DNA from 3 places in the Exiguobacterium sp. RM11 genome. Region 1 is predicted to be linked to each of the others. Evidence: riboswitches for the same ligand, from Rfam matches in the RefSeq annotation. Region 1 holds a riboswitch; each other region holds the start of a gene.

Region 1 (4,625 bases):
AACGTTTTAAACCCACACCAAATCCTCCTCCGTTTTCGTCAGTCATTCGTCAGACGAACGCCTTGAACGAATATATTTACCGACGAAACGTTTAATCCTAAAGTTTCTCCGAGCGTATACTTCACTCGGCTCTGCACGTTGTATGCAACTTCAGATACTTTCGTTCCGTAGCTTACAATGATGTGCATGTCGATATGTACGTCTTCATCTTCTTGACGTACGACGACACCACGCGCGTAATTTTCACGTTTTAATAATTCAGCAATGCCGTCTTTCAGTTGTGCTTGTGAAGCCATGCCGACCACACCGAAGCATTCCATCGCCGCACCACCTGCGAGTGTCGCGATGACGTCACTTGTGATGTCAATATTGCCATATGTTGTCTTCATTTCAATTGCCATATGGAGTAGCCTCCTTTATTCGGAATGATTCCTAATGTACATTCTACAATAAGTACCTAGTTATTAAAAGAACCTGCTCCAGAAACTCGGTCAATTAACGCGATAACCTCATTCATTATTCAAATCCTTGAGAGTAATGTCAAGTTTTTTTCTTGTCATGGTACGATTTTCTAGTTGCATCGGGAAAAAAGCCGTGCTAATATAAACGAGTGTCTATTAGGACGAACCCACATAAAAAAGGAGGGGAAACGCATGGCACGTAAATGCTACGTAACAGGTAAATCACCTAAATCAGGTAACAACCGTTCGCACGCACTCAACAAGACAAAACGTACTTGGGGTGTAAACGTACAAAAAGTTCGTATTCTCGTTGACGGTAAACCGAAACGCGTTTGGGTTTCAGCTCGCGCACTTAAATCAGGTCTCGTTGAACGCGTATAATACTTATACACGAACGAATAAATCCCAGCGGCATTCGCCGATGGGATTTTTTTTTGCTTATTTTTTGATGATCATGACAAGAACCATTCCGTGATGGACCGTCAATCGGGCAGACGCTTCGGTCCATTCATTCGAAATCGTCAACGCCTCCCCACTCTTGACCTCATGATGGTCGAGTGGATATTTGACACCTTCAATCGAGATCGTGGCCGTCTTCCAAGGCATGAAGGAAAGATAGTGCCCGTCTCGCTTCATAATGACCTCGCTACCTGTTCTCACGAGATAAACCGTTTGACCTTCTCCGTGAAGAACCATCTCCGGATACGTTTCAAGTAAGCCGACGTTCGCAAACGTCATATCGATGCGTCCGCCTAAGCCACCATATACATCCATCCGTGTCGCCCCGCGTTCTCTCGCGAACGCTAGTGCAATCTCTAAGTCCGTCACGTCTTTCTCCGAAGGATAGCGTAGCGCCTCCTCAGGCGGTAGTCCTTTAAACGAATCAAAGTCCCCGACCACGACGTCTGGCATGATCTCTTCATCTAATAATCTTTGATATCCACCATCGACACCGATGACAAAATCGGCATCACGCGGTAAGTCCGGAATGGGTTCCGGACTAGCCGCGACTATCAAAATATTCATTGACGGAGATCCCGTGTCGCCACACGCGTGAAACGTGGTGCTGTCGTGAAGAGGAGCACTAACACGATGGCTGAGATGACAAAGGATGGTGCCATATACGTAGCATTGTAGCCGAGTGAATAGGCGACGACCGGACCTTCTGCATATTCAGCAAAGAAGACAATTCCCGAGATGACGTGCGCCGCGTATCGTAACATCGAACCAAGGAGCGCCCCGAGTACTAAATATGTGGCAAGCGTCTTCGTCGCCCCGTTGCTCGCAGCTTGCTTCACACGCCCCGCGAACACTCCGGCCATTCCGACGAGACCATAAGCGACCGTATAGTCGAGCAGGAATTGTACAGGCGTGAAAATATAGGCACCGAACAAGAGTTGAAGTGTCCCGACGAGGGCACCTGTTGCGAGACCACCTTTTAATCCGTGGCGGAATGCCATCACAAAGATCGGGAGCATCGCTAAACTGATGGATCCCCCTTGTGGCAAACGGTATGGAATGAGCAAATCAAAAATGAGCCCGAGCGCTGCAAACAATGAAATTTCAATGAGCGCTTGTAATTTGAAACGTGATTTCATCTTTCTTCCTCCTTTATTTGGTTGAACGACAAAAAGCAGCATGACGTAAACGCCATGCTGCTTGGATTCGCAACGTGCATTTTCGCCACATCCCTACGTCCGTGTGAACGGAACAGGTTCAAAGGGTTAGCGTATGCCTCTCAGCCACATGATGTGACACCCCTTGCGACTCTATCTTGTTGTTCTATCGTCGATTATACACGAGATGCGCCACGAATGCTATCGATGGCTGCTTTATAATCTGGTTGATTATAGATGGCTGATCCCGCAACAAGGACATCAGCCCCTGCGTCGATGCAATATTTTGCCGTTTCCGCGTTGACACCACCATCGATTTCAATCTCAAAATCAAGCTGACGGTCTTGGCGGAGATGACTGAGTGCTGAAATTTTCGGTACGACCGATTCGATGAAGGCTTGTCCCCCGAACCCTGGGTTGACGGTCATGAGCAATACCATGTCGACGTCCGCAAGCACGTGTTCAATCGTCGAGAGCGGTGTATGCGGGTTCAAGACGACTCCGCATTTTGCGCCAGCCGCTTTGATTTGTTGCAAGACGCGATGCAAATGGTTCGTCGCTTCCACGTGAACGGTCACGATGTCCGCTCCCGCTTTCACGAAGTCTTCGACATAGCGTTCCGGTTGGTCAATCATCAAATGCACATCGAGGACCATGTCTGATTTTTTACGCAAGCTTGCGAGGACCGGCAGACCAATCGAGATGTTCGGCACGAACTGTCCGTCCATGACGTCAAAATGGATATAGTCCGCTCCCGCTTCTTGGACAGCTTTCACTTCCGCCTCCAAATTGGCAAAGTCGGCCGCTAAAATAGATGGTGCAATTTTAATCATCTGTCAATACCTCCGTTTTCGATCGTTTAACTCTTCCATAAAGGTAACATAATTCTCGTATCGTGTTGAAGCGATTTCACCATTTTCAACGGCTTGTTTGATGGCACATCCCGGTTCATTCAGATGAGCACATCCACGGAACTTACAATCGTCATGGCGTTCCACGAAATCAGGGAAGCACCATCTGAGTTCATCTGCCTCAAGTTCTTGCGGAAACTCCAAGCTTGAAAATCCAGGTGTGTCGGCAACAAGACCATCCGCTAATTGAATCAACGTCACGTGACGCGTCGTATGCTTTCCACGACCGAGTGATTTAGAGATTTCCCCTGTCGCCAACTCGAGCTCTGGCGCGACGGCGTTAAGTAACGAACTTTTCCCGACACCGGTCTGACCGGCGAAGACGCTCGTCTTCCCTTTGAAGAGACCGCGCACTTCATCCACTCCGTGCGCTTGCTCCGTCGATGTCTCAATCACGTCATACCCGATGGCGCGATAACGTGCAATCGCTTCTTGTATCGGCTCGACTTCATGTTCATCGAGCAAGTCCATCTTCGTCAAGACGATGATTGGATGAATTTGCTTTGACTCGATGAGGACGAGGAAACGGTCGAGTAAATGATATGAAAACGCCGGTTCTTTTACTGAAAAGAGGAGGAACGCCTGATCGATATTGGCAATCGGCGGGCGAACGAGGTGGTTTTGACGCTCTTCCACCTCTAAAATATAGCCGGTCCCATCTTCTTGATCTTGAATCACCACATCATCGCCGACGACCGGTGAGATGTTGCGTTTTCGAAAGTTTCCTCTGGCCCGACAACGAATCTCTTGATTCGTCTCGGTCATCACATCGTAAAACCCGCCTTGAAGGCGAATGATTGTTCCTTTCATTATGACTACCTCCTTTAAAAAAGAGGTGACGACACCGTCACCTCTTTATTGTGCCTCTTCAGCTTGTGCATATGTGACTGAATCTGTTCGGACAATCTCACCATCGACTTCAATCGTCGCCGTCCCGACTTCGTCAGGGGCAATGACGAGCGTATACGAATACGTTGTCGTCTCTGTGATTTGATCACGAAGCACCTCAATCTCACCGCGTGCGTCAACCGTACGAATCACGACTTCGACCGTCTTCGGTTTCTTGTCTTTGTCCGGTTGCTCGACTTCCACGGTCACTTCACGTTCAATTGAAATATCAGTCGGTTCAACGCCTTCCGATACGATGACCGTGAGCTCCGTTCCCGGGTCGACTGCTGTCCCGGCTGTCGGAAGTTGACGGATGATTTGACCTTTTGGAACACTTGTCGAAAATTCATCCCGCTTCACGATTTTCAATTTGTTCTGTTCAGCATAAATGGATGCTTCGTCGAACGTATATCCAGCAAGGTTCGATAGTTCCACTTTGTTGCTTCCTGTCGAAACGACGAGTGTGACCGTCACCTCTGAAGGAACGACCTCTTCACCTGGGTCGACCGATTGCGAAATCACGTCTCCACTATTCACCGTTTCGGAAGCTTCTGTTGTGATTTCAAGGTCGCTGAATGCCAAGTCTTTCAACATACGTTCGGCAGCAGTTTGCGAGAGACCTTCTACGTTCGGCATTTCGACCGTCTCTTTTCCGGCCGATACGACAATCGTCACGGTCGTTCCGCGTTTTGGCTTACGTCCTTCTTGCGGGTTTTGCGAAATGACCTCACCCTCCGCAATATCATCGC
Region 2 (4,625 bases), 1.3 Mb from region 1:
ACATCCCGTTCCATGTGTGTCTTTCGTCCGAACGCGGGGTGCGCTCACTTGAAACGCTTCAGATTCGGACACAATCAAATCGACGGCCTTCACACCTTCCATATGTCCACCTTTGATGATGACGACATCGACACCGAGTGCCCGAATCAATTGAGCGGCCTTCATCTGATCTGCCTCCGTTCGAATCTCGATTCCGGCCAATACCTCTGCCTCAGGGATATTTGGCGTCACGACCGTCGCATATGGCAACAGCTTCGTCCGAAGTGCCTCGACCGCGCTATCTTGCAACAAAGAAGCGCCCCCTTTCGCCACCATGACAGGATCGACGACGACGTGTTGGAAACGATGACGTTCAAGTGCTGCGGCTACCGCTTCAATTCGCTCCACATCTACCAACATGCCAGTCTTGCATGCTGTAATCTGAAAGTCATTGGCCACTGCATCGATTTGCCGAGTGATCATTTCCGGGGAAATCGCTTCAATCCCATGCACACCTAGTGTGTTTTGAGCCGTAACCGCGGTCAACACACTCGTCCCGAACGCACCGAGCTCTTGAAATGTTTTTAAATCGGCCTGAATACCAGCGCCGCCCCCTGAATCAGATCCTGCAATCGTCAAGACTTGTGGTCTCATGAGGTCGACACCTCGATTCGATTCGTCGGGATTGTATATTGCGTCAATTGATGGAGGGCATTTAAAAAGTGAATCGGAAAATCTCCTGGTCCTTCTGCCCGTTCACTCGCCAACTCCCCGCAATAGGCATATCCTGATACGGCTGTCACCGTCGCCTTGAGGGCATTCTTTTCGACCGCTAGACATGCTCCGACGACCGCACTGAGTAAGCATCCCGTACCGGTCGTATCGGTCATCCGTTTTGTCCCCCCATGAACTTCTATGACGACACTTCCATCGCTGACCATATCCTCTTTTCCGGTCACGGCCACGACACATCCATATCGTTTCGCCGCTTCGAGTGCCAATTGACTTGGTTCATACGCCCCGTCACCCGCATCCACACCTCGTGCTGTCCAATCAACGCCAATCAATGTCGCGATTTCTCCTGCATTCCCACGAATGACCGATACACGGACGTGGCGAAGGATCCGCTCGACGACATCTCGACGGAACGACGTCGCCCCGACACCGACCGGATCGAGTACAATCGGACATCCCGCTTCATTCGCCGCCTGTCCCGCACGAATCATCGTCGCCTCAGTCATCGTGCCGAGTGTCCCGATGTTTAACACGAGCGCATCGCTCACAAACGTCATCTCCGCCACTTCTTCAATCGCATCGGCCATGACGGGAGAAGCACCAATGGCGAGCAGTCCATTCGCCGAAAAGTTAGCAACGACCGTATTTGTGATGTTGTGGATCAACGGTGCCGCTTTTCGAACCTCACTCCAAATCTCATGTCTCATTGGTTGACCTCCTGTGACAATGTCCATGACTCTAGTGTCCACGCCATTTCCCAGAAGGCAACTTCGTAGTAGCAACTCTTCAAGAAGAGTTTCGTGTAACGAAGCCGCTCTTCTTCTGTCGCTTGCCCAGCCAATTCGTCCAATCGGTCAATCTGTTCTTCCACTAGCTCACGGAACCACTCCGAACCGTACGTCGCAATCCAAGCCGAATAAATCGGATGGTCTGGGCGCTTATCCTTTAAGCGTTCACCAATCTCGTAATACACCCAGTAACACGGAAGGATTGACGCCAATACGTCACCGAGTGTCGGTCCTGCCTGTTGCATGTGGAGCGCATACGCATACGCGGTCGGTGCCGGCTCGAATGTCGCCAGTTCAACATCCGTCACATTGAGCATCGTAAAGAACTCACGATGAAGTGCGAGTTCCGCCTCGATCGTGTGTAAGGCATGTGTTAAAAAGCGACTCGATAGTTCCATTGTCGGTGCGAGCGTCGCCCCTTTGGCCTGCACTTTTGAGAATTGATTCAAGTAATACGAATCTTGCATGACGTAATGTCTAAACTTTTTCTCATCGAGTGTTCCTTCTCCGAGTGAACGAACGAACGGATGATGAAAGCTTGCTTCAAACAATCCATCTGCTTCCTGACGTAAGTGATCTGTAAATTTCATAGTAACTCCCCCTTATCACAGATAAAAAGACGCCGCCTCCCATAACGGAAGCGGCGTCTCGGACAGTCATATCTAGGTGAAGCCATATGAGTCGTTTCGCCCACTTCCCTACGCTAGTTTGAACTAGATCAGGTTCGAAGGGTCTGGACCATGTCCATCTCAGCCGCGTGACGCGACTCCCCTAGTGGCAAACATTATGAAATTCAGTCGTCTTCGACCACATTCTATCAATCTTTTCATCAATTGCAAACCTTTTCCGATTCTGTTTTTCATTCTTCGCTTCGGGAATGGGTAAATGAACTCATTTACATGAAAAGGATGTGTCCGGATTGAATACGATTTTATTAACCATTGCATTACTCTTCATCAGTTTGAACGTGTTTTGGTTTTTCAAACGTCAAACGTACAAGCAAACAGGATTTGACGGGAGATTGTTCGCTCAGTTGTTCGTTAGCCTACTTGGTGTCATGTTAGGATTCACATTGATTTATTATGCTTTGTCTCGTGATTCAGTCATTCTTGTGACTTCACTCGAATCCATGAATGCCGTTGAACCGACTTGGGAAAACCTCCTGTATTTCAGCGGGGTCACTTTATTATCAATCGGATTTGGTGATTTGTTGCCGATTGGTTTGACCCGATTATTCGCCATCATCGAAGGCGCCATCGGCATTTTGTTACCGAGTGCCTTCTTCATCAAATCGATGTATCAAAAAGACAAGTGAACATATCCTAGCGCCCCGTGATGAGTAAGAACATATTAAATGCGACGACACCAAGGGGGAGCATCGCAACCAAAATGATTGGCCATTTTTTTAAGCGAATGCCGACAAAGAGGACAAGACTTCCGACTAGAAGAGCAATAAATGTCGTATATGGGTTCATGAAAAAACGCTCCTTTCTCTATAAGGAGCGTTTCCCGGCTCACGGCCTCATTAATCGTTCGAATGTCGAAGTGTTGCACATGCGGCACGGACGCGTCTGGCTTCTTCTTCCCGGAAGACGAAATCACCTTGTTCCGCGACACGCTGCGCGCAAAAGAAGAAGAGTGATTGCAGGCGATCATGCGTGTCTTCAATTGCGCTCAGCTCAGCCGAGGCATACGTCGCCGTGAGCATCTCCCACAATTCTTCCGGTAAATGCTCTCGCATCCCGTCGCCCGATTTCCCGAGATTCACAGAAAAGTTCGTCGCATAGCCGATATTCCATTGCATCATCTGACGGAGCATATTTCGCATGATGTCGAGATGATCGAGCGCGTATAACACCTGGTGTCGTTTGATTCCTTTGACAACATAGAGTGACACCCACCAAAATTCATTCCAACAAGACGCATACTCATCAGCAGACGGGCGTGTCACACGGTATGTGTCGTCTGACGGTGTCACACTCGGATGATGGTCTCGGTCGAACACGATTTGACTGAGCGAATCGGCTTCGAGCATCTCATCAAGTTGCTCGATGCTTCGAATCGTCAAATCAATACGATGTCCGTCTACATACTGCACCAAAAATGCCACATGTCGTTCAGGATCAGACGTTTCAGGTATCTGCATGATCAAGACTTCTCCAAACATATCGATCCATGAGCGATCGGTCGCAACCGCTTTTACATCTTCTACGTAAAAAGTGAGGTCGACATCCTGATACGCGTCCGCTTGTACATTCGGATTGACGAGCGAGCCGTTCAAGACGACCGTTCGGATGTATTCACGTTCTTTTGCGAACGCAATCAACTGTTCAATCATTTGTTCCGGTTTCATTCTATAATCGCCCCCAATGAGCGCGCGACTTGGATTGCCTGCATCGCGTCTAATTTTGTTTGTTGTAACGTCACGTTTGAAAAATCAACCCCATCGACAAGTGCTCCTCTGAAGTCAGCACCACGGCACACCGCATGTTGAAGTGTCGCTCGTGACAAGTCCGCCTGATGCCAAACCGTCTCGGTCAAATCGGCACCGTATAGGTCCGCCTCAACCATACGAACGTGGGTCCAATCCATTTTCTTGAGTGACACGTGACGAAGGTTGACGAATGACCAGTCCCCTTCTGTGACATGGACGCCCTCAAACTGACTCTCCTCAAAGGAAGACCCCGTCATTTTACATTGCTCAAACTCACTCGTGAACAAATTGGCACCATGGAACTGACAGTTCAAAAATGAGCTGCCGACATGACGGGACGCATTCCATTTCGAATCGGTAAAATCACAGTTGATGAACTGACAGCGCTCCGTTTGTAGTTCCGTCGCATCGACGTATGTGAAGCGACAGTTCTCGAACGTGATGTGTGACAGCTCTTCGTCACGGAGTGTCACGTCGCGGAAATCTTCATCTCGGTATTGCGTATGTGGTTGAAACATAATATCCCTCCTTCAGGTATACTAGAACAGATTACAAAGATTGGAAGTGATATAGATGGACCTCGTATTCCCGACCGAACAAGGCGTCTTCAATTACCGCGTCGCCGGTATTTTCGTGAAAGACGGACACGTATTGATTCACCGAAATATCCGGGATGACTTTTGGGCACT
Region 3 (4,625 bases), 1.3 Mb from region 1:
ACGTCGCAATCGATTTAAGTTCGGTGTCAATTCCTGTCCATTGATGCGTTGATCGATGACGGAAGTTTGGAACGATTCGAGTTGTAGGACGATGACGTTCGTATCCGGACTCGGGGCACTTAATTCCTGATAAGAGAGTGCTTTGATTTGAGAACGCTCCTCGTCTGTCAGGGCTTCGTTCCATCCCATGGCACGTTCGACGCCTCGGGCGACATCCATCGCGTGATAGCCCCAAAAACCGAGATGATAATATTCACGCATATTCGAGATTGGGTCGTCTGCGATCCATTTTTCCCCGCGCTGATAACTGAGGGTGAGCGGAATCGTGAAGAGAAGAAATCCTAGGGTGAAGCCGGCGAACGCCAATCGTCTTCCGTTCCGCTTCGCTTCACGGACAGGATGCCGTTTGATGTAACGTAAAATTAAACCGTAAATAATGAGGTCGATGAAGAAGAACGCATCAATCGGGCGGATGAGCGTCAAGAAGCCACCCCCGACATCTCCCATCTGTCCGATATCAGACAGTAAGGCGACAGATAATAAGTCTTCAAAATAGCGATAGTACCAGACGTCCGAGACGAGTAGGGTACTATGCAGGAACAGAGAAACGTATAAAATCCATCGGCGAATCGGGTAAGACACGGCAAGTGCCCAGCTCGTCAGGAGCAGAATCGTCGCCAAATTGATGAGGAAAAACGAGAAGTCGAACGCCGTCGCGGTCAACCAGCTAAAAAAGAAGAGCTTTGCCAGGGAGAGTGACAAGTAGCTCCAATAATCGAGATATTTGATCATGAACAACACATCCTTTTCATACCCATTCCCGATGAGACGAGTGAGGGAAACGTGAAGATGTGTCCAACAAAAAAGAGGCACAGGGCCTCAGTTAATCAGAAACGTATCACGCAGTTCAATGATGGTTCCTTCCGGTGCTTTTAGTTTACTTAAATGTCCATCGACGACGAAGTAGATGTTGCCACCGTGCTTCGGCAAGAACGTGACACCGAGCTGTTCGAGTCGAGCGACTTCCGCTTCGAGATCGTCCACATAGAGGGCGAAATGGACGGGACCGGCCGCATGTTTCGAATAGTCTTGTAACGTTTCATCCGTTTTAGCAGTCTGGAGCTCGATATAAAAATCCCCGAGTTTGAGCCAACTATTGAAGTCACGTGTGTGGAAGTTTGGCGATTCTTGGACGAGCTCAAAACCGAGCGCTTCGTAAAATGACTTTGATGCGGCATAATCTGGGGTTTGGATACAGATATGGTGAATTTGTTTCATTAAGACTTTCCTTTCGTTTGTAGGTCGTTCACGCGATTGCGGTGGAACGGGGAAGTCACATCTTCCGAGATAAGACTGATCGTATGGCCATCCGGGTCCACTACGTCAAAGCAAGACATGCCTCCGAAATCGTGAAGCGGTGTCGCAATCAACCCTGCTTGTTCGAACGATTGATACGCGAAATGAATGTCTTCACAAATGACGTTGAAATAGACATGGGCTTGTCCTGACGCATCTTTGAACGTTGCGGGTTGCGGTGACGAGGTTTGGATCAATCCGAGTTGAGTCGAACCGTCTGGTAGACACAAACCGATGCCTCCTTCCCAGCGACCAATTTCTTTGGCATCAAAATAAGTGGTATACCAGTGTAGGGACTGTTCTACATCTGATACGGGAATGAAGATACTTCCGATTCGGAACATGTGATAACCTCCTTTTCTCTTATTAGTGTAGCGAATGCATGATCTCGAAGATACGGGGGAAGAAACTTTTTACGGGAGAAAGCGTATGAAAGAAAGAGAAAATCAATGAGGTGAAAGCATGAAAGGAAATGAAATCACGATTCAGCCGATTGATGCATTCAATCGAGAGGCAATCATCACTCTATCAGTGGACGAGAAACAGTCCCGATTCATCGAGACGAATGCCGAGTCGCTTCAAGAGATGGTCGAGGATACGAAATATAATTGGCAGAGCTATGCATTTTATGACGGTGAGCGACCGGTTGGCTTCATGATGGTCGGAGCAGAAAATCAGACAGAACGTTATGTATGGCTCGACCGCTTCATGATTGATCACAATGAGCAGGGGAAAGGTGTTGGGACGAAGTGTCTACGCATGGCAGTGGAATTTATCCAGACACAATACGATGTGGATGATATCATCCTGAGCCTCCATCAAGAGAATGAAGCTGCGAAACGATTTTATGCGAAGAACGGCTTTGTCGACAGCGGTTTGATTGATGAATGGAACGGCGAAGCAATCTGGGTTTATCACACAAAAACCCGACCGTCATGAGCCGGTCGGATTCCTAAATCAAAATACGTTATTTGAGTATGCTCGGTCGCAACTGTTTGACACGTGATAAGACGAGCCAACCGAGAAGCGCGCCTGTCAAACTAGAGGCAAGGAACGCTGGAACGAAGAAGAAGGCACCGAACGTCGAACCCATCAACAGTTTCGCATACGGGACGGCAATCAACGAGGCGATGACACCGGTTCCGATGATTTCTCCGAGAGCGGCAGCATAGACGCGATTCGTGCGAACGAAGAACATACCAGCAAGAAGTGCACCAATCATGCCACCGGGGAACGCGAGAAGTGACCCTGTGCCGGTCATGACGCGAATGAGTCCGGTCACGAATGCGACGAGGACGGCTCCGATTGGGCCGACGGTAACTGCGGCAATCACGTTCACCATATGTTGAATCGGATAAGCGCGGGCGACACCTGTAGGAATCGAGATGAACATCGAGCCGACGACGGCGATGGCAACGAGCATCGCCATCCAAGTGAGTTGTTGAATACGCATGAATAGTCTCCTTTCAAAAATAAAAACGCCACGTTTCCAGACGGAAAAATGGCGTGGACATACAGAGACGTATCCCAAGCCACTTCCCTACGCTGGTATGAGCCAGATCAGGTTCAAAGGGTCCGGCAAATGCCGTCTCAGCCCGAGGGCTCCCCTAGTGGTCGTTTATTGGTTTGAGTATAACATAGCTATCTGAAATCGGGAGGGTTCATGAAATTATCCTTCATACTTGGCTAACAGGTCCTCATAGTCCTTCTCGTTCCAAAAGAGCGGTGAGATGGATTCGGGACCTTTTAAAATTTCTCCATCTTGATCGTATACGATGGCATATCCACCTTCGACATCGAACACGAACAAGTCGGCAGTGACTTCGGTCACGCCATTCCCAGCGATAATCACATCGTCGATTGGTTCCCGTGCCAGTTCGATACCCGCTTCATCGAGTTCGACGAGGAGGGCTGATGTGTACGCATGGCCGTCATAGACGGATTGAAATTCATCCTGCGTTAGGACGACATCGGTAGGTGGGGCACTTGTGCCGAATTTCCGGTTTTCAATCTCTTCGACGTATTGAAGGAAAGACTCCTCTTGCCAAAACAGCGGGGCGACCGACTCAGATCCATTGATTACCGTTCCGTCCTGACTGTCGAATACCGTGGCATACGTCCCATCATCGAGTTTGAACGGATAAATATCTGCATATGTGTGCTCAAGCCCGTTTCCGGCAATGATGACGCGTTCAAACGTCTCGCGGAACGGTTTGATGCCTTGTTGCTCGAGCGCAGCGAGGAGTGGTTGTGTTTGTTCATATTGGTCATAAACGTCTTTAAAGTCTTCACGTGTCCATTCGGTGATGGGTTCATCGGTTGATTCGATTGGGATCGGATTGTCTGCCACCGTATCTGTATCCGTACAACCCGTCAGTAAAAGTGCACCTAATCCGAACATCACCCATCGTCTCATGATTTCATCCCCTTAACTGACATTTTCCACCATTTTATCATTCATGAATGAAAAGTAGAACCTGTGCACATTCTCACTCGGGGTGAGGATGGGTCGTATAGTGATCGAGTATGCTCTTAAAGTGAAGCGTATCTTCTTCAGAAATCGTCACACCTGATGAGGTGCCGTAGCGAACCGCATGATAAACGGACGGGTTCATCGGTAAATCGATGCGTTGGAACCACTCTTGCAGTGTCTCATGAGCACGCAATCGCTTGGCTGGTACGAGAGATTGGTTGAATGTGATCAGTGCATCACGAATCGGGACGTTCGTGAACGCTGTGAGCGTCGAAACGGACGAAGCGTTTTCGCGTTGTAGCGATTCGACAAGCGGGTCTGCGTTTGAATCAGCATGATCTCGTGCGCGCGCCAAACGTTGCTTCCGTTTTCGATAGATATAAAAGGACAGGCAACCGAGCGCAAGCAAAGCGCCGAATAACCCGAGATTTCGTCGTGTAGATTCTCCAGATTCCGTGATTCTCTCAAAAAAGTTATGCTTTCCTTTTTGGGGGTCCAATTTAAATGGGTAATCTGCTTTGGATTCACCAATTAAAATTCCATCATCTTCATCCGATAAGAGATCAGTCGGAGGACTGTTATTTTCCTCGACGGGGATCGTTTCCGGATTATAGAGCCACTCGAATACACTCGTTGCAACCACTATCATCGTGAACGTACCAAGGAGTGTGGTGGCAATCAGGAGAAGAAACTTGTTCGTCCAGCGCAAGAGGATACCTCCTTTTTGAATGTTCAGACTATTTGTTGTTTATCTTACCATAAAAAGGTAAAGTTTGAGTAAGACAAAAAATGGAGG

Evidence for each region. A riboswitch is a leader RNA that binds a small molecule or an ion and turns the genes downstream of it on or off. The one in region 1 is predicted to bind thiamine pyrophosphate.
Region 2: linked by a shared signal. The riboswitch ahead of tenA (thiaminase II) and the one ahead of thiT (energy-coupled thiamine transporter ThiT) in region 1 are both predicted to bind thiamine pyrophosphate.
Region 3: linked by a shared signal. The riboswitch ahead of thiW (energy coupling factor transporter S component ThiW) and the one ahead of thiT (energy-coupled thiamine transporter ThiT) in region 1 are both predicted to bind thiamine pyrophosphate.

Annotation. Positions count from the first base shown of each region.
Region 1 covers NZ_CM187558.1:1,717,561-1,722,185, forward strand. The annotation lists gene AC5LIL_RS08980 (DAK2 domain-containing protein) at 1-16, opposite strand, end outside; gene AC5LIL_RS08985 (Asp23/Gls24 family envelope stress response protein) at 39-401, opposite strand; gene rpmB (50S ribosomal protein L28) at 654-842, shown strand; gene AC5LIL_RS08995 (thiamine diphosphokinase) at 900-1,487, opposite strand; gene thiT (energy-coupled thiamine transporter ThiT) at 1,484-2,059, opposite strand; TPP riboswitch at 2,133-2,233, opposite strand; gene rpe (ribulose-phosphate 3-epimerase) at 2,254-2,910, opposite strand; gene rsgA (ribosome small subunit-dependent GTPase A) at 2,914-3,801, opposite strand; gene pknB (Stk1 family PASTA domain-containing Ser/Thr kinase) at 3,844-4,625, opposite strand, start outside.
Region 2 covers NZ_CM187558.1:200,766-205,390, reverse strand. The annotation lists gene thiD (bifunctional hydroxymethylpyrimidine kinase/phosphomethylpyrimidine kinase) at 1-633, opposite strand, end outside; gene thiM (hydroxyethylthiazole kinase) at 630-1,421, opposite strand; gene tenA (thiaminase II) at 1,418-2,092, opposite strand; TPP riboswitch at 2,181-2,285, opposite strand; gene AC5LIL_RS01210 (ion channel) at 2,413-2,817, shown strand; gene AC5LIL_RS01205 (hypothetical protein) at 2,825-2,977, opposite strand; gene AC5LIL_RS01200 (aminoglycoside 6-adenylyltransferase) at 3,028-3,855, opposite strand; gene AC5LIL_RS01195 (pentapeptide repeat-containing protein) at 3,852-4,454, opposite strand; gene AC5LIL_RS01190 (NUDIX hydrolase) at 4,510-4,625, shown strand, end outside.
Region 3 covers NZ_CM187558.1:169,150-173,774, forward strand. The annotation lists gene AC5LIL_RS00970 (LTA synthase family protein) at 1-792, opposite strand, end outside; gene AC5LIL_RS00975 (VOC family protein) at 880-1,278, opposite strand; gene AC5LIL_RS00980 (VOC family protein) at 1,278-1,700, opposite strand; gene AC5LIL_RS00985 (GNAT family N-acetyltransferase) at 1,819-2,295, shown strand; gene thiW (energy coupling factor transporter S component ThiW) at 2,324-2,809, opposite strand; TPP riboswitch at 2,877-2,975, opposite strand; gene AC5LIL_RS00995 (hypothetical protein) at 3,026-3,772, opposite strand; gene AC5LIL_RS01000 (hypothetical protein) at 3,846-4,538, opposite strand.